3 regions of the Marinomonas sp. 63XJN7_9_ISO-PGPR-S23-217 genome follow, and region 3 is predicted to be linked to each of the others. Evidence: predicted binding sites of a transcription regulator. Region 3 holds the regulator's gene; each other region holds the start of a gene.
The links. The regulator sigma-54, encoded in region 3, starts transcription at its own class of promoters, with help from an activator protein. The targets are predictions, from matches to a motif close to TGGCACNNNNNTTGCTNT.
Positions count from the first base shown of each region.

Region 1: the regulator sigma-54 is predicted to act here: its motif matches at 5,751-5,768, upstream of glnK (P-II family nitrogen regulator).
Region 2: the regulator sigma-54 is predicted to act here: its motif matches at 1,999-2,016, upstream of hpxO (FAD-dependent urate hydroxylase HpxO).

Region 1 covers NZ_CM149678.1:798,339-806,313, forward strand. Annotated here, with positions in the region: gene AC0VYI_RS03735 (COG3904 family protein) at 1-441, shown strand, start outside; gene AC0VYI_RS03740 (DUF1289 domain-containing protein) at 496-819, shown strand; gene radA (DNA repair protein RadA) at 844-2,232, opposite strand; gene AC0VYI_RS03750 (GNAT family N-acetyltransferase) at 2,323-3,870, opposite strand; gene AC0VYI_RS03755 (ammonium transporter) at 4,034-5,314, opposite strand; gene glnK (P-II family nitrogen regulator) at 5,355-5,693, opposite strand; gene AC0VYI_RS03765 (accessory factor UbiK family protein) at 6,318-6,713, shown strand; gene AC0VYI_RS03770 (TIGR02450 family Trp-rich protein) at 6,727-6,954, opposite strand; gene AC0VYI_RS03775 (YifB family Mg chelatase-like AAA ATPase) at 7,070-7,936, shown strand.
Region 2 covers NZ_CM149678.1:3,523,588-3,531,562, reverse strand. Annotated here, with positions in the region: gene fucP (L-fucose:H+ symporter permease) at 1-160, shown strand, start outside; gene AC0VYI_RS16550 (DUF2127 domain-containing protein) at 395-904, shown strand; gene AC0VYI_RS16545 (fructosamine kinase family protein) at 971-1,732, opposite strand; gene hpxO (FAD-dependent urate hydroxylase HpxO) at 2,049-3,203, shown strand; gene AC0VYI_RS16535 (IS1182 family transposase) at 3,433-4,776, opposite strand; gene AC0VYI_RS16530 (ammonium transporter) at 4,875-6,182, opposite strand; gene AC0VYI_RS16525 (P-II family nitrogen regulator) at 6,237-6,575, opposite strand; gene AC0VYI_RS16520 (acyltransferase family protein) at 7,073-7,351, shown strand; gene AC0VYI_RS16515 (hypothetical protein) at 7,482-7,975, shown strand, end outside.
Region 3 covers NZ_CM149678.1:3,137,419-3,145,393, forward strand. Annotated here, with positions in the region: gene lptA (lipopolysaccharide transport periplasmic protein LptA) at 1-521, shown strand, start outside; gene lptC (LPS export ABC transporter periplasmic protein LptC) at 1-7, shown strand, start outside; gene lptB (LPS export ABC transporter ATP-binding protein) at 522-1,247, shown strand; gene AC0VYI_RS14695 (RNA polymerase factor sigma-54) at 1,335-2,825, shown strand; gene AC0VYI_RS14700 (PTS sugar transporter subunit IIA) at 2,843-3,295, shown strand; gene AC0VYI_RS14705 (HPr family phosphocarrier protein) at 3,320-3,589, shown strand; gene mgtE (magnesium transporter) at 3,598-4,950, shown strand; gene yjgA (ribosome biogenesis factor YjgA) at 4,957-5,490, shown strand; gene AC0VYI_RS14720 (carbon-nitrogen hydrolase family protein) at 5,614-6,453, opposite strand; gene AC0VYI_RS14725 (YhdP family protein) at 6,450-7,975, opposite strand, start outside.

The sequences.
Region 1 (7,975 bases), 2.3 Mb from region 3:
AGAGACCTCACCAGTCAATTAAAAAATATGATACGCAAGCACCCCAATGTGACGGATTTGGTGCTGGTCGATGTGCCCGGTACGGATGACGAAGAGGCAGTTATCGAAAGCGCTCGTCTGATTCGCTCCCTTGGGTTGAATACTCATATTGCTCGAACCGGCTATGTGCTCTCCGGCGGTGTGGATTTGTTTTTAGGTGGAGTAAAGCGAACCATTGGGGCGGGGGCTGCTGTGGGGGTGCATATGTGGATTGATGAATCAGGTAAATTGCCTAAAAATAACGATGTGAGTGATTCTATCAATGCGACCTACATCAATTTTTATTTGTCCATGGGGGTGCCCGAACGTTTTTATTGGTTTTCTCTAAAGGCGGCACCAGCGGACCGAGTGTATTTCCTCTCTCCAGAAGAAATGTACGATTACAAACTGATTACCGAATAAGCTATGCTTTCTTAAGGTAGAGGTTGATTTTTGATAAACATAGACGGAGGGGAGATGGAACAGATTGAGCTTTTTGCCATTGAAAGCCCCTGCCGTGGTATCTGTGTGAACAGTGCTAAAGGGTTTTGTAAAGGCTGTTTGCGTAGCCGTGAAGAACGCTTTGAATGGTTTTCCTTATCGAATGAGGCACGATTTATTATTTTGGAACGCTGTAAACAGCGTCGTCAGCGTTTACTTCGAGCCCGAGAAGAGCGACTTAATCAGCATTCTGAAAAAGCCTTACCCTATGGCATGGATGAAGAGGTTATTGGGGATCAGGAGAATGAAACCCCAGCCGAGGCCGAATTATTTGAGTTAACGCAAGAGTCCTTTTATTAACTCAGTTTTCTGTCTAATCTACCCTTAGCGATCAAAAATCGCATCAAGTGCTTCCGATAGCCGATCCACACCAATTACCTTCATTCCTTCAATGGGCTTCTTAGGACAGTTGGCTCGGGGAACAACGGCCTTGGTAAAGCCATGTTTGGCGGCTTCACTGATGCGTTCTTGCCCTGACGGGACGGGACGAATCTCACCGGACAAGCCTACTTCACCAAGGACGACCAAATCATGGGGTAATATCTGGTCTCGAAAGCTTGATACCACGGCTGCAATGGCCGCTAAGTCGGCGCTGGTTTCTAATACCTTAACGCCACCGACGACGTTTAAATAGACGTCTTGATCAGCCGTCAATAATCCCCCGTGTTTGTGGAGGACCGCCAGTAGCATCGCCAGACGATTGTGATCAAACCCTACAGTGACGCGCCGTGGATTACCCAGTGCGGAGTCATCCACCAAGGCTTGCAGCTCGACGAGTAATGGACGAGTGCCTTCCCAAACGACCATCACCAGACTGCCCGCAGCGGGATAATTACTGCGATTTAAGAAAATAGAGCTTGGGTTTTTGACTTCTCGTAAGCCGTTTTCCAGCATGGCAAATACCCCCAGCTCATTAATCGCGCCAAAGCGGTTTTTCATGCCGCGTAAGGTGCGAAAGCGCGAGTCTTCCGATCCTTCTAATAACACCGAGCAATCTACCATGTGCTCAAGCACTTTTGGGCCGGCCAGTGAGCCATCTTTGGTAACGTGTCCAACAAGCAAGACTGCGGTTTGGGTTTGTTTGGCGAACCTAGTGAGTACAGCGGCACTTTCGCGTACCTGTGAGACGCTGCCTGGAGCGGATTCCACGCCATCCAAATGCATGACCTGAATGGAGTCAATGACCATGACTTTCGGTTTAACTTGTTGGGCGATGGTTAGGATGCTTTCTACATTGGTTTCAGAAAGCATTTTTAGATTTTTGGTTGGCAAGCCTAGCCGTTGAGCACGCATGGCTACTTGCTGTAAGGATTCTTCCCCCGTGACATAAAGGGCACTTTGTTGTTGCGCTAGCCAGCACATGGTTTGTAATAGCAGGGTACTTTTCCCGGCACCCGGATGACCGCCAATCAGTACCACGCCACCAGGAACGAGCCCACCACCGAGTACCCGATCAAACTCGCTTGCCCCTGAACTAAAACGAGGTACTTCCCCTAAATCGACCTCGGATAAATCTTGAATACCCGTGGTGGATCCGGCGTACCCTTGATAGCGTGGGTCTTGACTGGCAGAAACGCGGGCAGATGTCTTGCCAGAGGTGAGTTTTATTTCTGACAAAGAATTCCACGCGCCACAGGCTTGGCATTGCCCTTGCCATTTTGCGTAGTCTGCGCCACATTCGTTACATACAAAGGCTGTTTTTGCTTTGGCCATAATGAGTCTTCTGTCGTAAAAAAGATCATGGCCTTAAATGGCCATGATCGGGGGATAACATGTTTAGTTTACTTTGGGTAATAGCCGATTCTAACCCAAATCTAAATCCTTATTCCCTTTCCATTGAATGGAATATAGATCTAAACGTCGGTCTTTCAGGTTGTTTACTGACCCCTCACTGCGCGTTTGTTTGAGTTTGTCTAAGTCCAAATCAGAGAACATCAGCATTTCGGTATTCGGGGTGGTTTCCGCCATGACGGCATCGTGTGGATAGGAGAAGTCGGATGGGGAAAAGACGGCTGCCTGGGAATATTGCACGTCGAGGTTTTCGACTTGAGGCAAGTTACCACAGCTACCACAAATCACCACATAGCATTCGTTTTCAATAGCACGGGCTTGAGCACAATTACGCACACGTAGATAACCGTTTTTGGTATCCGTCCAAAAGGGCACAAACAAAATATCCATGTCCTGCTCGGCCAGTAAACGGCCCAGCTCGGGGAATTCCACATCATAACAAATCAAAATACCAACACGCCCTGCATCAGTGTCGAACACACGCAGTTCGTTGTCTCCTTGGATGACCCAATCGCGGCGTTCGTGTGGCGTAATATGGATTTTACCTTGTTCTTCAATGGTACCATCACGACGGCACAGGTAGCTCACATTGTATAAATCATCCTCTTCAATCACGGGCATGGAGCCAGTGATGATATTGATGTTATAGCTGACCGCCATTTGCGACATTTCCGTGACAAACAGCTCGGTAAAGCTTGCAAGAAAGCGTACCGCCTCGGTCTGATTAGTTTGATCAGGGCTTAACCCCATTAATGGCGCATTGAAAAACTCGGGGAAAAGGGCGAAATCACTTTTATAGCTCGACAAGGCATCAATGAAATATTCCACTTGTCTGAGTAGCTCTTCAACATTCGCTACTTCCCGCATTTGCCACTGTACTGCACCGATACGAACTTGTGTTTTACGGGACTTCAGTACGGTTGTTTCAGGCTCGTAGAAGATGTTTTTCCATTCAAGAAGGGTTGCGTAGCCTTGCGACTTTTCATCTTCAGGCAGGTAACTTTTTAATAAACGCGTTACCTGAAAATCATTAGAAAGTTGGAAGGATAAAATCGGGTCGTAAATTTTACGATCACTGACGGCTTCCAAATATTCTGCTGGGGTCATCTCATCGGAATGTTCGTGATAGGTCGGAATACGACCACCCGCGAGGATCGCACGCAAATTATGTTGGCGGCACAGTTCTTTACGTGCCTCGTATAGGCGACGTCCTAGTCGGAAACCTCGGTACTCAGGGTGAATTAATACATCCAAACCGTACATGGCATCGCCGTTACGGTCATTGAGAATGGTTTCTTTTTTACCGATAAGATCTTCATAGGTATGGGGGTTACTAAAACGCTGATAGCTCACTTGAACCGAGAGCGCGATACCAACGATATCCCCATGGTCTTCAAGACAAATTTGTCCCTCAGGAAAGTCGTTAATGAGTTTACTAATGGTGTGCTCAGACCAAGCCCCACCGATGTCGTTATAGACTTGGTCCATAAGTTCTTTTACTTGTTCGTAATCCGCGTGTTCTATATTACGGATTTTTAAATGCATATCTTCAAGCATAATGGCCTCTATGGTGTCTTTTGGACAAGTCTTACTGTTATGTGGGTGAATGTCACTTTATAAAGCCTTAATTCTGCTTTTATTCCCTAAAAAAGAAAACCCCGCCGAGGCGAGGTCTTGTATGATCAGTAGCAAATCAGTAAATAAAGAGAGCTAACTGAACGTGTTAGTTTTTGGCAAATTCAGGGTAAGCTTCCATACCGCATTCCGACAAATCAACACCTTCGTACTCTTCTTCTTCAGAGACTCGAACGCCCATGACGGCTTTGATGATCAGCCAAACAATCAAGCTAGTGACAAACACCCAAACAAAAATTGTCACCGCACCGGCGATTTGGCCGAAGAAGGTTGTGCCAGTGTTTGTTAGTGGCACAGCTAATAGACCCCATAGGCCCACCACACCGTGAACAGAGATGGCACCCACTGGATCGTCTATTTTCAGTTTGTCTAGTGTCAGGATGGCAATAACCACTAAAAGACCGCCGACAACACCGATGAACGTAGCACCAATAGCCGAAGGCGTAGAAGGTTCAGCCGTAATGGCCACCAAGCCAGCTAATGCACCGTTCAGCAACATCGTTAGATCCGCTTTTCCGAACAGAATACGAGCGAGCAGTAACGCTGCTACAGCACCACCAGCAGCGGCGGCATTGGTATTTAAGAATACCACTGCGACGGAGTTGGCGCTGGTAATATCACCTAGCTTCAGAACAGAGCCACCGTTGAAACCGAACCAGCCCATCCAAAGGATGAAGGTACCCAGCGTCGCTAGTGGTAGGTTTGCACCAGGAATGGCGCGAACTTCGCCATTTGGGCCGTATTTTCCTTTACGAGAGCCCAGCACAAGTACACCAGCCAATGCTGCAGACGCACCCGCTAAGTGGACGATACCAGAACCTGCAAAGTCAGAGAAACCCAGATCGCCAAGGCTATACATACCAAATACAGAGCCGCCACCCCATGTCCAGTTGCCTTCCATTGGGTAGATAAAGCCTGTCATCACAACGGCAAAGACGAGGAAAGACCAAAGCTTCATACGCTCTGCAACGGCACCAGACACAATAGACATGGCCGTAGCAACAAACACAACTTGGAAGAAAAAGTCAGAGGCATCGGCATAGACCGAGCTACCATCAAAGCCGGCTTTAGCTGATTCTGCAAGCACGGTGCTGACCAGAGTATCGGCGCTGCTGGCTCCATCTAACTGAATGCCAGATAAGAACCAAGTGCCACCATACATAATGGCATAACCACAGATCATATACATGATACAAGCAATGGCGTACAAGGCGACGTTTTTGGTAAGGATTTCTGTGGTGTTTTTAGAACGCACAAGTCCCGCTTCTAGCATGGCAAAACCCGCTGCCATCCACATAACCAAAGCACCCATTACAAGGAAGTAAAAGGTATCCATGGCATATTGTAATTCGAAAATATTGTTTTGCATGTTTCGCCCCCCTTAAAGGCTTATAAGAGTCGATCGTGGATCAGACTGCGTCTTCGCCAGTCTCGCCTGTACGAATACGTACGGCCTGCTCAAGGTTAACGATAAAGATTTTACCGTCGCCGATTTTGCCGGTATTGGCTGCATTTGAAATGGCTTCTACTACTTGGTCCTTCATATCGTCAGCTATGGCAAGCTCGATTTTCACTTTTGGTAGAAAGTCCACAACGTACTCCGCGCCACGATAAAGTTCGGTGTGGCCTTTTTGACGTCCGAACCCTTTTACTTCTGTCACGGTAATGCCTTGTACTCCGATTTCAGAAAGGGCTTCTCGAACATCATCGAGTTTGAATGGCTTGATGATGGCAGTGATAAGCTTCATATCCACATATCTCCTTTAAAAAGTCTGGCTTAGTGTCGTGTTGCAGGTAAGTCCTACTATTCAATATGCGTGCCATAAATGGCAGTCGCCGCAATAGTCAAGGATTTGTCGAGATTGTAAATAAAATAAGCACGAAAACAGACATTTCTCGCCCCTTTTTAGTGCGAATTTAGTGGGGATTGGGCTCTGTTTGTGCTTTTTAGTGGTGCGATGATTTGGTTGACTTAATAGCGATTTTAGAAGGATTTAACTATCTCATTGCTTTTTATGGCAAATATCGATAACGCTTTGAGCATGATGAAAGCGATTTTCGCGGTTATAGCTCGTTTATGACTTAAAAGAGGGATCTGGGCTGCACAAAAACTAGGCATAGTGACTCAGTAGAGTGTGGGCTTTGTAAACTTCCTATGCCAGAAAAGGATTTCTTTGAGACAGTCTGTCTTATGATCTTTATACTAGTCGGTAGGAAAAGAGGTCGTTATGACGAGGTGATTGTGATGAGTCAGGTGTGGTTTTCTTGGTCGCTTCTTCTTAGAGAATGCCATTAAGTCATGTTATTGTTAGTTCGTCTTGATGTTACTTACTTATACTTTATACACAGCAAACAAAAGGGGAGATGGCGAGATGATTGATCAATTTATTAAACAGCTTAGTAGTGGTCTTGAGCAAGCGGCTGAGACCTTAGGGAAATTGCCAAAAGAAGAGATTCGCGCTCAGTTAGATCAAGTGGCACGTAATACATTGAAAAAGATGGACTTGGTGACTCGCGAAGACTTTGAGTTACAGTCTGCCATGCTGGCGAAATATCGAGAGCGCTTAGTCGCATTAGAGTCGCGTATTGATGAGTTGGAAAAGGCCGCAGAGGCGCCAGCTAAAAAAGAGCCAGCAAAAAGAACACCTACGAAAAGAGCACCCGCGAAAAAGGCTGCCCCTAAAGCGGAGGCCGCTCAAGAGGAGTCCACAGACAAGGCCGATACAAACAAAACTGATACGGACAAGACAGACACAAAAGACGTGTAATCTGTCGATGAGGTTATTGCCAGCCTTGTTTCCAATGGTCAGGTGACTTGAGATCCTGCCATGGAATTGTGTACTGTGTATGAGTGAGGACGGCCTCGATCACGCATTGCGTGATGATCTCTTGGTCGTCCCTGATAAGCTCTGTGACAAGAAAATGCTTTTCTTTCTTCTGAGGCGATGTGGATGTCCACTTTGATAAGAGTAGTTTTTTGGGATTAATTTGATTCATAGATGCTTGCATGCCTTCATTATTGTCTCGTGTTCTATTCGATACGCAGGAGCGCGAAATTCGGATGGTTATCGTGGCAAAAAAGAGGCTGAATTTACATAAAGAATAATGAGATCAAGGAGTGATCGTGAGTTTAGCCACAATATATGGCCGCGCCCGTGTTGGTGTTGCCTCCCCTCTTGTTACCGTAGAAACCCATATTTCCAATGGGTTGCCTTCTCTAAACATTGTTGGCTTACCAGAAGCCGCTGTTCGTGAAGCGAAAGATCGTGTGCGTAGCGCCATCATTAACAGTCATTTTGAATGGCCAACACGGCGCGTCACCATTAATCTTGCACCGGCTGATTTGCCCAAAGAAGGGGGGCGATATGATCTTGCCATCGCGATTAGCGTGTTAGCGGCGTCTGGTCAATTGGAGGAAGTTAATTATCGTGATTACGAATTTATTGGTGAATTGGCGCTGTCTGGTGAGTTAAGAGGCGTCTCAGGATTGTTACCTTCTGCTATTGCATGTCATCAAGCGAACCGACAATTGGTGTTGCCCTCAGAAAACCAACAGGAGGCGGCCTTAGTGGAAGGGGATGCCGTTCATGCCACTCATCTTACGCAAGTGACGGCTCACTTACTAAAACATGCCCGTTTACCTGATTGTATGCCTGCGCCGCCAGAGCCTCCGGCGTTAGATCATAAAGATATGAAGGATGTAAAAGGCCAATATCAAGCTCGCCGAGCCTTGGAAGTGGCCGCAGCAGGACGCCACAATTTACTGTTTATTGGGCCTCCAGGGACAGGTAAAACCATGTTGGCGTCCCGCTTACCTGGCATTATGCCAGCAATGATTGAAGAAGAAGCATTGGCGGTTGCTTCGGTGCAGTCGGTTGCTGGGCGAAAAATGGGGGCCGAGTGGCATTGGGGGGAACGACCCTTTCGCTCGCCTCATCATTCTAGTTCCGCTGCTGCACTGGTGGGCGGTGTAAGAAATATTGCTATTTGATAATAAATGATTTTCGTTGATATTTTACAGTGATAAATG
Region 2 (7,975 bases), 390 kb from region 3:
TGGCCTTGTTATGGCGATCCTTGGTGGGGCGATTATGCCGGTAGTTCAAGGCGGGGTGATTGATTCTTATGGTGCTGCCATGTCTTATATTGTGCCGGGTATTTGCTTCCTCGTTGTGTCTTTTTATGGTTTCTCTTCAATGAAGCGCGTAAAAGACTGATTAATAATATTTCTTTCACGTCATTCGTGGTTAGATTAGAGCCCAAACTCATTTCAATGAGTTTGGGCTTTTTTGACCCCGCTTTCTAAGAGAGGTTTGTTATTAAAGTGTCATGATTGATTGTGTTTTATGTAAAATTGTGGTTTTTTCTTTTTGACGGTAAGCGTCTCTTTATAGAATGAGCGCCTATATTTTTCTGCCTTTGAGCATTCTTTTTGATAGTAAGAGTCGTATATGAAATTTTCAGGTCTTAAGACCATTGCTTTTCTTGAGGCATTAAAAGGGGCGGCAGCCTTGTTGCTCGCAATTGGTATCCATATCTTGGAAGGCGTTAATTTACATGTTGAGGTGTTAAAGTTATTAACCCATTTGCACTGGAATGCTGATGGCCATTATGCGCAGATGTTGTTGCATGCGGTTGATGGTTTAACTCACTCCAGTTTTACGCTGGTGACTGTGATTGCTGTATTTTATGCCTTAGTGCGTTTTGTAGAGGCTTATGGTTTGTGGCACGAAATGCGTTGGACTGAATGGTTTGCCTTTTTGAGTGGTGCGGTGTATTTGCCTTTTGAGTTTTATGAAATCATAAAAGATCCGAATCTCGTGACTGGGGCGGTATTGGGTATTAACTTGATTGTCGTTGCTTACATGTACACGATTTTGAAAAAACATCCAGATGGTAAAAAGCATACAGGTGGTAAAAAACACCCAGATGGTAAAAGCCAGCGATTAGTTGAGGAATGATAAGAGACTTTCGCCTCCTGATATACAGGAGGTGCGATTTAAATACGTTGAAACAGGCCGAGTCCACTATAGATTCAGCCTGTCAATTGATTGAAAACAACGCTCACAGTCGCTTAAATAGCTAGCACCAAATAGATTATAGTGGTTTAAATAGTGGTAAAGGTTGTAGATATCACGTTTGATTGCGTAGTGTTCAGAACGGGGAAGTATTGCGTGATATGAGCGATAAAACGCCTCGCTAAAGCCACCAAATAGTTCCGTCATGGCAATGTCGACCTCGTTATCACCTTGGTAAATAGCGGGGTCTATTAGCCACACATCTTGTTCATCAAACAGAACATTGCCAGACCACAAATCACCATGGAGCATCGTTGGCTGATGGCAATGTCGATTTAAAAAATCAATCAAATGTGCTTTTTGCTTATCTAGTTGGTTTTGAAATTGCTCAGCCACACTGGCGTTTTTGACCATTTGAATTTGAGCTTCGAGACGATAAGAAACATAAAAAGCCCCCCAATTATCCGACCAATTATTATATTGTGGGTTAAGTCCAATATAATTGTCGTGATCGAGGCCGTAACGTTTTAGTGGATGAGAATGAAGCATGGCAAGGCCTCTGCCTAGTTGAGCCATTTGTTGTTCGCTGGCATGGGTTTGCTTAATCGCTTGCATGCTAATGGTGTCTTTATCTGCAAAGTAGACTTGTGGAATGCGAAGTAGCCTAATGCCCGTATTGTCGAGCAACGTCCGCAACCGTTCCAGACCTACTTTCTCTTTGATTAACTGGTCTCGATAAAGACTTCGATTTTTCTTTTCATGGACTGTCATTGTTATTTTTGTCCTCTAGTGCTGTTAACGCTTTGAAGTTTAAATTGCCATGACTTGACTAAACTAGCAAGTGGGTTTATGGGGAAAATCAATTCGATAGTTTTTATTTATAGATAAATAATATTAGTCTAAGTTTGCTTGATGTAAGGCACTTATATCTTCCTTAGATTTGCGTTATCGTCAGACTATGGAAACAAATGTTTCGGAATTCTAATTATTAAAAATAAATATCTTTTTCATTCAGGTGCGCTGAATCAGTAAGTGGTTGGAACGCATTGTGCTTTGTGAGGATATCGATCATAAGAGGATAGAAAGCATGAAAGCATTGATTATTGGCGCGGGCATCGGTGGTATGTCAGCCGCAGCCGCCTTAAAGCAGCAAGGTGTTGATTGTGATGTTTTTGAAGCAGTAAAAGAGATTAAGCCTGTTGGAGCGGCCATTTCAGTCTGGTCTAACGGGGTGAAATGTATGAATCATTTAGGGATGGGGCACATTATGGATGATCTTGGTGGGCCTATGCGAGCGATGGCGTACCAAGATGGCAAGTCTGGAGAGGTCATGACCCAGTTTAGTCTCATGCCCTTGATTGAGGCGGTGGGAGAACGACCTTGTCCTGTTGCTCGTGCTGGGCTGCAAGTACAGATGATTGATCATTGGGGAAGAGATCAGGTGCAATTTGCCAAACGACTGGAGCGTGTTGAACAAACCGATACCGGCGTGGTCGCTCATTTTACTGATGGCAGTATTGCTCATGGGGATTTTATGATTGCCGCCGATGGTGCACATTCTGTTGCTCGGTCCCATGTCCTTGGTTATCAAATTCAGCGACGTTACGCAGGGTACGTTAATTGGAATGGCTTGGTGAAAGCGGATGAAGAAATAGCGCCATTAGAGCAATGGACGACCTTTGTTGGTGATGGGAAGCGTGTATCAGTGATGCCGATTGCAGGAGGGCAGTTTTACTTTTTCTTTGATGTCCCATTACCTCTTGGCTTACCAGAAGACCGTGCGACAGTAAAAGAGAATCTAAAAAACTACTTCGAAGGGTGGGCCGATCCGGTACAACTTTTGATCGAGAGAATTGATCCTGAAACGACAAATCGTATTGAAATCCACGATATTGAACCTTTTAGTAGTTTTGTTAAAGGTCGTGTTGCGTTGTTGGGAGATTCTGCGCATTCCACTACGCCGGACATTGGGCAAGGTGGCTGTTCTGCAATGGAAGATGCCGTCGTACTGGGGCAATGTTTTGCTAAAACAAAGGAGGTAAAAGAAGCGTTATTACAGTATCAAAGCTTACGTCATGAGAGAGCCAAAGATCTAGTGTTAAAGGCCCGTAAGCGTTGTGATGTGACCCATGGAAAAGACATGTTGGTAACGCAAGCTTGGTATGATGAATTAAGACAAGAGACAGGTGAAAACATTATAGCTGGTCTTAAGGATACTATTTTAGGCGGCCCTTTAGGTTAAATTCGCACTTTATAAATTACTGAACAAAAAGAAAAAGGGCGCTCTTGTAAGCGCCCTCAGGTTACTGATAAACCCCAGTTTTTTGCTGGGGTTTTATTTTTCTGAGTCTTTTGCTCACATTCCTTCCTAAGTGACTCAAGATATCTCATTAGTTACTTAGAGCTCTTTGAGGCCTTTTATTAAGGCTCTGACTATCGATTTCGTCATTTTTTTGAACAAATAAAAGCCTCTAGCTAAGCATTAAGGCTATCTTTTTCATATTTTGGGCGGCTGCCGTTAATAGACATTGAGAAGCTACTTTATCTGTTCCTCGAAATCGTGCATATCGATAGCCATGCAGCTCTTTTGCGTCGGCAAAACTTCGTTCCACGGTTTCCTTTCGTCTGGCATAAATGACTTTGCCTAATGGGGTTAGCCGATGGGCATTGATGCGTTCTTTGCTATCTTCCCAAACATGACGCGTAATGGTTTTGACCGATTTTTTGTTTGTGGTGCAGCGGTGCTTTTCTGGGCAGTTCGCGCAGATCAGGCTATCTGAGTCGTAGTGACGGTAACCTTCTCGAGAAGTGGTTTTGTAAATGAGTTTTTCACCTTGCGGACAGAAGTAGACATCTTGTTCCCTGTCGTACTTGTATTCGCGTTTATAGAAGAAGCCTTTCTTGTGATTAGGACGACGATAGCCCATCACGGCATAGATATGTCGTTCTTCTAACCCATGACAAACTGCCGAGGTAAAGTACCCCGCATCGACTCCGACCGATGTGATGAAAAGCTTAAAGCGTTCTTTGATTCGGTCCAATCGCTCTAAATAAGGGACAGCATCGTGGACATTGCCTGCGGTGACGTGTACGTCAGTAATAATGTTGCAACGTGCATCAACCGTTCGGTGATCTAAGTAGAAGAACCCTTTGGGCTTAGTATCTCGTACCATATAGCCACTCTCTGGATCCGTCGTACTCTGCTTGATTTCACGACTCTCCACCTTGTTTTTTTCAGGTGGTAAAGGCTTTTTTCCATGAACGAGTCGATCCTCCTCAACGGCCTTATCGAGCTCATCCATATACGCCTGTCGGGACTGTTCAACCACTACTTTTTCAAAATGCTTTTTGTTCGCATTGGCTTTAAGGTGTGTGGAGTCCGTATAAAAGGTGTTTCCGCCAACTAACTTGTGTTTTATAGCCTGGAGTACGATCTCATCAAAGATCTTTTGATAGATATCGGATTCCTTAAAACGACGTGTGCGGTTTGCACTCAAAGTGGAAGCATCGGGAATTTTGTCAGTCAGGCCTAAACCTAAGAACCAACGATAAGCGACATTAACTTGAACCTCTCTAATCAACTGACGTTCACTACGAATACCAAAAAGGTAGCCAATAAATAGCAACTTAAACATGAGAGTAGGATCGAGAGCGGGACGACCGTTATCCGCGCAATAAAAATCCTTCACAAGATCATGTAGAAAGGAAAAATCAATAATTCGATCAATCTTGCGAAGCAAGTGATCACTGGGGACGAGCTCGTCGATGGAAACAAACTCTAAAGTAGACTGGGTTTGAGGGCGTTCTTTAAGCATGCCGTTATTATAAAAAATCCCCGCCGAATGGCGAGGACTTTATCAGCAGTCTGAGGGCGCTCTTGTAAGCGCCCTTTAGATATTTGTGCTGGCAGTGATTATTCGTATAGCTGCTCGCCATGTAGAGATGTATCAAGGCCTTCGGTTTCTTCTTCTTCAGTTACTCGGATGCCCATAACCATATCAATTGCTTTAATGATGATAAAGGTCATAATCGCATCGTAAATAATGGTAAAGCCTACCCCTTTTGCCTGAATAATCACTTGGCTAAGAATACTGCCGTGTGCATTATCATTCAGGCCAGCACCGCCGAATATGGCCGCTGAGAATACGCCAGTTAGTAGTGCGCCAATAATGCCTCCTACCGCATGAACACCAAAAGCGTCCAATGAGTCATCGTAGCCAAGCATTTTTTTCAGGTAGACAGAAGACCAGAAAGTACCAAGACCTGCTGCGATACCAATTGCGAACGCACCGATTGGTCCTACAAAGCCTGATGCTGGGGTAATCGCTACAAGACCGGCAACCGCACCTGAACTCATACCGAGAAGAGTTGGTTTGCCGCGAGCTGCCCATTCAACAAACATCCAAGCCATTGCTGCAACCCCTGTTGCAATTTGTGTCACGGCCATCGCCATGCCCGCTGTACCGTCTGCTGCTAACTCAGAACCCGCGTTGAAGCCAAACCAGCCGACCCACAGAAGAGACGCACCAACCATGGTATAGACAAGGTTAACGGGAGGCATTGCTGTTTTTCCATAGCCTTTACGTTTGCCAAGTACTAGTGCTGCAACTAAACCTGCGACACCCGCATTAATGTGCACAACGGTACCGCCTGCAAAATCTTGCACGCCGTCGCCACCGAGCCAACCGCCACCCCAAACCATGTGAGCAATAGGGGAGTAAACTAACAAGGACCACAAACCCATAAACCATAGCATGGCAGAAAACTTCATTCGTTCTACAACGGCACCAATAATCAAGGCCGGTGTGATGATTGCGAAGGTCATCTGAAAGGTCATGAATACCGATTCAGGAATAGAGCCACTTAACGTTTTATAACCAATACCGTTTAGAAACAGTGCACTTAGGTTACCAATAAACGCACCATCGCCTTTAAAAGCAAGCGAGTAACCAGCGATTGACCAAATAATGGTAATCAAGCAGGTGATAGCGAAAGTCGCGGCGGCAACAGACAGTAGGTTTTTACGGCGCACCATACCGCCGTAGAAGAGGGCAACACCCGGAATAGTCATCAATAGCACCAACGCTGTTGATGCCATCATCCACGAGGTATTCCCACTATCAAGGCTAGGTGTATCAGCCATTGCTTGGGAGGGAATCATCCATAGACTAAGTAGAGATAGAGCTCCACCTATGGTCGGTATTAGTCTTTTAATGTTCATCAATATTGCCTCTGTTTTAGCTATATTTATGGTAGGGGGATGTGTTATTGATTATTAGAGAGCATCAGAGTCGGTTTCTCCGGTGCGGATCCGAATAGCCTTCTCAAGTGTCAATACAAAGATTTTGCCGTCGCCAATTTTGCCTGTATTAGCTGATTGGCAGATAACATCCATAGCCTTATCAACTAATGCGTCATCTAAGGCGACTTCAATTTTTACTTTTGGCAAAAAATCAACGACATATTCGGCGCCACGATACAATTCTGTATGCCCTTTTTGTCGTCCAAAGCCTTTGACTTCTGTTACGGTAATACCACGAACACCTATTTCGGAGAGTCCCTCACGAACTTCATCAAGTTTAAATGGCTTGATGATAGCAATAAGCAGTTTCATATATGCCTCCTGAGATTTCTTATTTTCTAACGCGACAAAGAAATGTGTTTTTATGTGACTAATTATTCCTATAGCAGACACCGTGCCATATGTGCTGTTTACATAAAAATTAAAGCAACCCATGATGTTTTCTAGGGATCAAAAGGATAAAACGTGTCAAAATAGCGCTTCATTATTTGTTTTTGCCCTAACATGGAGCGTTTTATGGAGAGGTGTTGCTCTTTTTTGGTGCTATAAATGATGGTAAATTGTCATTATTTCGTATGATTTGAGTAAAATATAAGAAAATATGAACACTTGTTCAATTTTCAATGTGTCGGTTTTTTTAGAGCAGCCGTTTATGCCTAAATTCAGAAGTAAGCACTGCTGTTTCAGGGCAGTAAATTTTATTCCCTTTACTTTACATCTTCCTTTTTCATTTTTACGTGTCCTTGATTGCGTCCATGACCATCGGAAAATAGAGTATATAGATTGATAAAAATACATAGGTTATGGTTTTGGAACGAAATGCTTCTCTGGATATTCTAAAATTAGTGATGGCTTTTATGGTGGTTGCATTACACGCTGGTTTTTTATCTCAGGTGAATGCATTAATGAGCTATTTAACGGTTCAAGGACTGTTTAGAATGGTTGTGCCCGTTTTTTTGGTGATTAATGGTTTTTTCTTCTTTTCGGTTGTTTCTACTGATAAGCATCCATCTTGGTTTAAAAGAATCGCCATTCTCTACATCCTCTGGATGACCTTATATTCTGTGTTTTGGTGGCAAACGGCCTGACGGTTCTTGGGGAAGTCTTCTACGGTTATCTGAGACCTTGATATTTGGATATTATCATCTCTGGTATTTGTCCGGTATGTTGCTGGGGGCTGGGTTGCTATAATGTTTAAGGTATGCCTCTAGTGCTTGTTTGTTGGCCTGTGTTATTGTGACATTTTTGCTCGGCGTGTTTATCCAATATGCTGCCAATTATCAGTGGTTTCATAGTGCTTATATTAATAAAATTTTGATGTTTACACCGCTTCACCGAGGGCCACTACTGCTTTCTTTTCCGTTTTTAAGCATTGGTTTTTTGATTCACAAGCACGCATTGCATCGCGCAATTTCCTTACGTTTCATTATTGTTTTAAGTGTATGTGGTGTACTCGCTTTATTGGCTGAGTCCTACGTTGATTTTTTATTAACTCATGGTCAAAAGGGGTTTGATAATTTTCTCTCTTTGATTATTGTCTGTCCGGCAATTTTTCTACTTTGTATGAAAATGACAATGCCATTTGATAGTAAAAAAATTGCTTTATATTCTTCAGCTGTTTTCTTTGTTCATTTGTTCTTCTTAAATATCCTACGCAGTGAGACCAATCTTAGTGGTATAAAACTGATGTTGTCGACAATACCACTGACACT
Region 3 (7,975 bases):
ACATTAAGGTCTGTACTTTATTAACCAGCTTATTCATAAGCCAATGGGTAGTAGCGCTACCAGACGACACAAGCAAACCACTAAATATACAGTCCAATCAAGCCCACTTTGATCAAAAAACAGGCGAAGCCGTTTACACGGGCGACGTATTTGTAAAACAAGGTACGATTGAAATTCAAGCTCAGTATCTGAAAGTCATCACCAATCCTAAAACACGTAAATTTACCGAGCTAATCGCAACGGGCCATCCTGCCAAATTTAGCCAGCAAATCGATTGGCAAGGTAATATGATGATTAGCCGTGGCAATAAAGTTGTCTATAAGACGGCTCAGTCCAAAGTAGAAATTTTTGGAGACGGCTACCTGAATAGAATGGACGATAAAATCACTGCTGACCATATTGTGTACTACATTAACAATGGCACCTTCAGCGCCGAAAAAGAAGGATCAGGCCGAGTCTCTATGACTCTACAACCACAAACCGAAAAACAACAAGAATCCTCACAGAAAAAAGAGAACTAAATGGCTGTTTTAGAAGCAAAAAACCTCGCAAAAAGTTATAAAAAACGCCAAGTGGTTAAAGATGTGTCACTTTCTGTCGAGTCAGGTCAAGCGGTTGGCTTGCTTGGTCCTAATGGCGCGGGCAAAACAACCTGTTTCTATATGATCGTTGGCATGGTCACCAACGATGCTGGCGGCATCTTTATCGATGGTCAAGACATCACCAAGAATGCCATGCACACCCGAGCTCAAAAAGGCATAGGCTACCTCCCCCAAGAAGCCTCTATTTTTAGAAAAATGTCGGTAGAAGACAATATTTATGCCATTCTTGAAACACGAAAAGAACTTAATAAAGCTCAAAGAAAAGAACGACTAGAAAGTTTATTAAAAGAATTTCATGTCACTCACATTCGCTCTAACTTGGGTATGGCATTGTCTGGTGGTGAACGGCGCCGAGTTGAAATCGCGCGGGCACTGGCGATGAACCCCAAGTTCATATTACTTGACGAACCATTCGCTGGTGTGGATCCTATTTCAGTGGGTGATATAAAGCTCATTATCAGGCACTTACAAGAAAGTGGTATTGGGGTGTTAATTACCGACCACAACGTCAGGGAAACCCTCGACATTTGTGATAAAGCCTACATTGTTGGTAATGGTCATATCATCGCATCAGGGGATGCTGACACGGTTATCAACAACGAACAAGTGAAAAAAGTCTATTTAGGTAACGACTTCCGCTTATAACCTCTTATTTTTGCAACTCAAAGGGAGTAACATGCATAACTTGTTCCATATTTCTTACTTTCAACTTAACGATAAAAGAGTTGCTCTATGAAGCAGTCTTTGCAATTAAAGCTCGGTCAACAACTGACCATGACACCACAGCTGCAGCAAGCCATTCGTCTACTGCAACTTTCAACACTGGATCTAAAACAGGAGATCCATGAATTTTTGGAGTCTAATCCACTACTGGAAATTGACGATGAGGAATATACCTCAAGTGATACCTCATCCGCATTGAGAGAACGCGACAGTGATAACACACACTCTGCCGAGAAAAAGGCTGAGTCAAATAATAGCGAAGAAGCAAAAGTCGAATCAGAATGGACTGACAGCATTCCAGAAGAGTTATCCATTGATAGTGACTGGGATGATACCTATCAAAATTCAGCGTCTGTCAGCCACTCAAATAACTATGAAAATGATGGGGATTTTGAAAGTCGTAGCGCGCCAGAAGAAAGCATTCAAGACCATTTAATTTGGCAACTTAATCTCACGCACATGTCTGATCGGGATATTGAAATTGCTTACGCCATCATTGAATGCGTTCAGTCCGACGGATACTTGAGTATTACCCCAAATGACATTTGGGAATCATTGAGCACTGAACTTGAAGACCTTGAGCTTGATGAAGTCATTGCTGTTCAACACCGTTTACAACGCTTTGATCCGGTCGGCGTATGTTCTATTGATCTGCGTGATTGCCTGTTAGTTCAATTAGAACTTTTCCGCGATCATCCTTTGTACAAAAGTACTTATAATTTAGTAGACAATTATTTACCTCTGCTGGGTAATCGCGATTTTGCACAGTTAAGCCGGAAAACAAAATTGAAAGAAGAATCACTCAAAGAAGTGATTGAACTAATACAACAACTCAATCCACGACCAGGATCCATTATTGATGCAGACGATACGGATTATGTTATCCCCGATGTGTCTGTTAGAAAGCGTAATAACGTCTGGCAAGTTGAACTGAACAATGACGCTCTTCCACCGGTTAAGATAAATGAAACCTATTCGGCCATGGCATCAACGGCTTCCACATCAGAAGACGTCACGTATATCAAAAACTCCTTACAAGAAGCTAAATGGTTCATGAAAAGCTTGCAAAGCCGTAATGAAACCTTACTAAAAGTCACCAGCTGCATCGTAAATCGACAAATCGATTTCTTTGAGCTTGGTGAAGAAGCGATGAAACCCATGGTACTTCATGATGTCGCAGAAGAAGTAGGCATGCATGAGTCCACTATTTCCCGAGTAACCACACAAAAATACATGCATACCCCAAAAGGCATTTTTGAGCTGAAGTACTTTTTTTCCAGCCATGTCAATACCGCTTCTGGAGGGGAATGTTCTTCGACCGCTATTCGAGCTATGATTAAGAAGCTCGTTAACGAAGAGCCTGCCAAAAAACCGCTTAGCGACAACAAACTAGCCAGCATTTTAGCGGAACAGGGTATTCAGGTTGCTAGACGAACGGTGGCAAAATATCGCGAGGCGATGAATATTCCGCCTTCTAATGAACGTAAACGACTCTTCTAATACGGATACATTTCTTTATGCCTTTGAAATCTATATTGAAAGCTGAACTCGTTATCGCCAAACAGGATATTATTAGCAAGAAACGCGTACTAGAAAGCATTGCTGATGTTGCGTCAAATCGATTACATTGCGACAACGAAGCAATTTATGATGCATTATTAGGACGCGAAAAACTTGGTAGTACTGGCATAGGCAATGGTATTGCCATCCCCCATTGCCGTTTGGAAAGCGCTAACCATACAGCTCTGGTTGTGATGTCATTGCAATCCGCCATTAACTTTGACTCCGTGGATAAGCAAAACGTGGATTTAATTTTTGCTTTAATCGTGCCTCCTAGCGAATGCGATAACCACTTATCAACCCTGTCAGAAATTGCTGAGTTGGCGCAGTCTACCGAAAAACTCGATAAATTAAGAGCGGCCGAGACCAACCAAGCCCTTCTTGATGAATTAGAATCACTATTGAATTAGATTTAATATAATAAGGAAAAAGGTATGTTGGAAGAGTCGGTCACCATCATCAACAAACTTGGCCTACATGCACGAGCCGCAGGAAAACTGGTCGAAACCACTTCTCGATTTTCTTGTGATGTTACCATCGAGAAAGACGGGCGCAACGTTGATGGTAAAAGCATTATGGCAATGATGATGCTAGCTGCTGGTAAAGGCACCAACATCACCATAAAAACAAATGGAGAAGATGAAGAGGATGCCATCAAAGCGATTATTGCATTAATCAATAATCGCTTTGGAGAAGACGAATAAGGACAACAATGCCAGATAAAAATACACTCGCCCACCTACAAACGGTCACAGAGTCTTTAGAGTCTGGCGCCACACTACAGACGCGCTATTTGCTAAATGGCGCCTTACCCGCACAAGAGGTTGCTAGCCTTCTAGAATCCTCACCTCCTAAAGAACGTAAGCAACTTTGGGAACTCATTGAAGACAAAAACCAAGGCGAAGTTCTTCAGTATCTTAACGAAGACATACGCTTACAGTTTTTGGAAAACATGAGCACCCATCGAGTGGTCGCGGTATCTGAACACTTTGAAAGCGATGATTTAGCCGATTTACTGCAACATCTCCCAGACAAAGTGGTAAGCGAAGTACTCTTATCCATGTCCCCTCAGGATAGACTAAGAGTTGAAGCCTTATTAAGCTACTCGGAAGACTCCGCCGGTGGCTTAATGAACACGGACACTATTACCATTCGACCTAATGTCACCTTAGATAGAGTATTTCGTTACCTTAGACAATATAAACAAATTCCTGACATGACAGACAGCTTATTAGTTGTCAGTCGTTCAAATCGACTATTAGGGATCCTCCCCTTAGCAAAACTCCTTGTCTGTGATCCAAAAACCACCGTACGTGACATTATGGAAACTGACCACACCACCATCCACTCAAACACATCCGTAAGCGAAGTCGCTCAAGTGTTTGAAAAAATGGATTTGGTTTCCGCCCCCGTTATTGATCGCAGTACAGGAAAGCTACTTGGACGCATTACCATTGATGACGTAGTCGATGTCATTCGAGATGAGGCCGAACACTCCATGCTCAGTATGGCCGGTTTGGACGATGACGAAGACACCTTCTCGCCAATCATGAAAACCACACGCCGCCGTGCCGTTTGGCTAGGCATCAACTTAATCACCGCCTTTATTGCTTCTTATGTCATTGGTCTTTTTCAAAACACGCTCAACCAAGTGGTCGCACTGGCCGTTTTAATGCCCATTGTCGCCAGCATGGGAGGCATTGCTGGCTCTCAAGTTCTCACTTTGGTCATACGTGGGATCGCTTTGGATCAGATTGGCTCAGCCAATATGCGATGGCTATTAAATAGAGAACTGATTGTCGGCCTACTCAACGGACTCCTTTGGTCAGCCATTATTGCCATACTGACAGCAGTTTGGTTTGACAACATCAAGATTGCCTATATCATTGCGGGGGCGACAATCATCAACCTTTTGATTGCTGCACTGACTGGAACTCTTTTACCAATTTTCTTAAAAAAACTTGGTATCGACCCCGCCTTAGCGGCCAGTGTTATTTTGACTACCGTGACCGATGTGGTCGGCTTTTTAGCCTTCCTTGGTCTCGCCACCATTTTTTTAGTATAGGTTCCCATGACTGACTTTGATCAATTTAATGAAGACGACATCCCGAAGAGTAAAACGCAGATCAAACGCGAAATGGAAGCCCTGCAAGAAGTCGGTAAAAAGCTGTTAGCGCTAAGTAAAAATCAGCAAAAAAAAGTCGTGATGTCAGACACACTTAGGGACGCCCTAGCCGAAGCCGATCGCATCAAACAACGAGAAGCGATGAGAAGACACCTTCAATACATAGGCAAGGTAATGCGTACCGAAGACCATGAAGCGATCGCCAAGCAAGTCGCTATGTTTGACACAACCTCAGCGGCCTATAATAAATTATTCCACCAGTTGGAAGCAAAGCGTGACGAATTAATTGGTGAGCATAGCAAAGAAGCTCTCTCACAATACCTAGAAGATCATCCAGGATTAGAAGACATCCAGCTCTTAAGACAGCTTATTCGCCAATCCCAAAAGGAAGTCTCAGAGGATGGCAACACCACCAATCGCAAAAAGCTATTCCGTTACCTTCGAGAGGTTGAGGAAAAGAAACTTGGGCTGAAAGACTAGTTTCTCTCCGAGCGCCTTTTATTAACTTGACTGATGAGTCAACCCCTTCACACAAAACAAAGGCCCAAGAGCCATCTCTTGAGCCTTTTCAACCGTTATCACCCATAAAATTAATATACTAACCTAGCTAATGAAGCGTCGGTGTTCCAAACAAGGCATTTTAGTACGACATGAATTTAGGCTGCTTTTATCTATCTCACCTACAAAATACCCAGGCTCTTCTTCCAACTGATGCAACATCTCGCCATTTGGAGAATATAAAACACTGTGCCCATAGGTTTGACGCGTTTGCGTATGCCAACCACATTGATTCACGCCCATCACAAAACACTGATTTTCTATAGCTCTGGCCGCCAGCAGAGTATTCCAATGTGCTTTACCTGTCACATAGGTGAAAGCGGCAGGAACGAGTATAAGTTCCGCTCCTTCTTTGGATAGATGCCTAAAAAGCTCAGGAAAGCGGACGTCATAACAGATGGTCAGTCCCACTTTAAAGCCATCAACTTCAAACATTTTGACTTCCAAGTCTCCAGGCTCGATATAATCGGACTCACGGTAAGAACCAGCTTTATCGTCCACAGACACATCAAACAGATGAATCTTGTCATAACGCTGTATCAACTCACCATTAGGATCGAAAACCATACAAGACTGACGCACCCGCTGATTAGCGACAAGCTCTCCCCCCTCATTCACAAGACTAGGGTGAGAGCCAACCACTAAATAGACCTCATTGAAGCGGGCCCACTCAGCGACTTCCCTCAACAGTACCCCTTGATCATCAGATTCAGCAAGATCACGCATAGCTTTGCCATTGAACAAAAAAACATTCTCAGGCAATACGATAACTCGCGCGCCATCATCAGCAGCTTTGACTACCCATTTTTTAACTTCTTGCAAATTTTCTTTAAAATCTGCACCACTGGTCAACTGAATCGCAGCAATACGAAGGGTGTCTGTCATCTATTCGATCCTTTTTTAAATTTGTGAACAATAGGCGTAAGAATAGGATTATTAAACGACCCTTGAACCTTATACTGAACACTGGTCACTTTGGAAATCTGATCACCTATCAATTTATCGGTTAAATATAGCAACCCAGCGATCTGAGGAGTCGACCAAATCAACCCAGCTAATGGCAATGTACCACTAATAGGTAACGTTGCCGTTAACACCTCATCCAAGGTCTCATTGACAATGTCAGCCTTACCCTCAATAGACAAATCTGCCGATGGAGAGATTATCGATAAGGGTGTCGTTGTTTGTACAATACCCTTATTAACAACAAAGTCTCCCTTAATGCTATAATAGGTCAGCCCCGGCTCAAAAAGATCAGAGAAATCCAGTGATAGCCGGCGCGTAAATGACTCAACATTAAATATACCAAAGACCTTAAGAAAAACAGGCATATCGTCCACTTTTGACGCGTTACCATCGGATGCAGAAAACGCGATACGCCCAGAAACCGTCTTTCTGTTAAACTCAAACGGGTTACCCTGCCAAAATAATGACACATTAATATCGTATTTTTGTGACGTTATAAATGCACTTTTAGCGAACTTCTTCGTTAATTCCGCTAAATCTTTACCTTTAATGGCCATTGCCAACTCAACTTTCGAGCGCGAACCATCATCAACCCATATCAAACGACCATCGAAACTCCCTTGTTTTAAAGCAGAAGACAAAGGGTCAATTCGTAATTCATTACCATCGCTCTCAATCGTAAGATTCCAGTCCCCATAGGGCCTCTGATTAATAAACAACTTATTAATCGATAAATACATACTAGGGATGTCATTAGCATGTATCGGCGGCTCACTTATCACATCTTGCTGATTAGCGGCTTGGCCTTGCTTACTTTTCTTATCCTCGGCACCTTTCTTATCCGCAGTGCTGGGCGCCGTCGTCCAATTCAAATAACCAATACGCAATCTAGGTTTATTCTTATAGGTATCTAACATGAAGTTCATCTCATCTGAAGCGACTTTTAGGAGTTTATCCCCATCGCTATAGGTCACTTTCATGTTGTGGAAGGTGTTTTGAGGGTTAACTACCACTTGATCAATAATAAAATCAACTTTACGGAGCCATTTTGGCACTGCCAAAGAAGCGGATAAATCAGCGACTTTCTTGGCACTATGTGTTTTCCCCACATCAGAGGCTGGAGTGCCAACCGGCGCTGAAAAGAATGCCTTTTTCCATGCATCCACATCTACTTTTTTCATCTGACCATCAACAGATAAGCCCTTATAAAGAGCCTGATCCAGTGGTTTTTTACTGTTTACTAGAACTTGTCCACCAACAAATTCAGCCGATTTAAACAAAAGCTTAGAGCGAACTTTTGCTCCATATTGCCCCTGGATAACAAGGTCATCTTGATGGGACATAATCTTCAGAGAAAGTGGCTCAGATACCTTTGCTTGCTTATTAAAGGGCTTAGGCAAATCGATACGAACGCCAGAAAGATCACTATTAACGGTTAAAT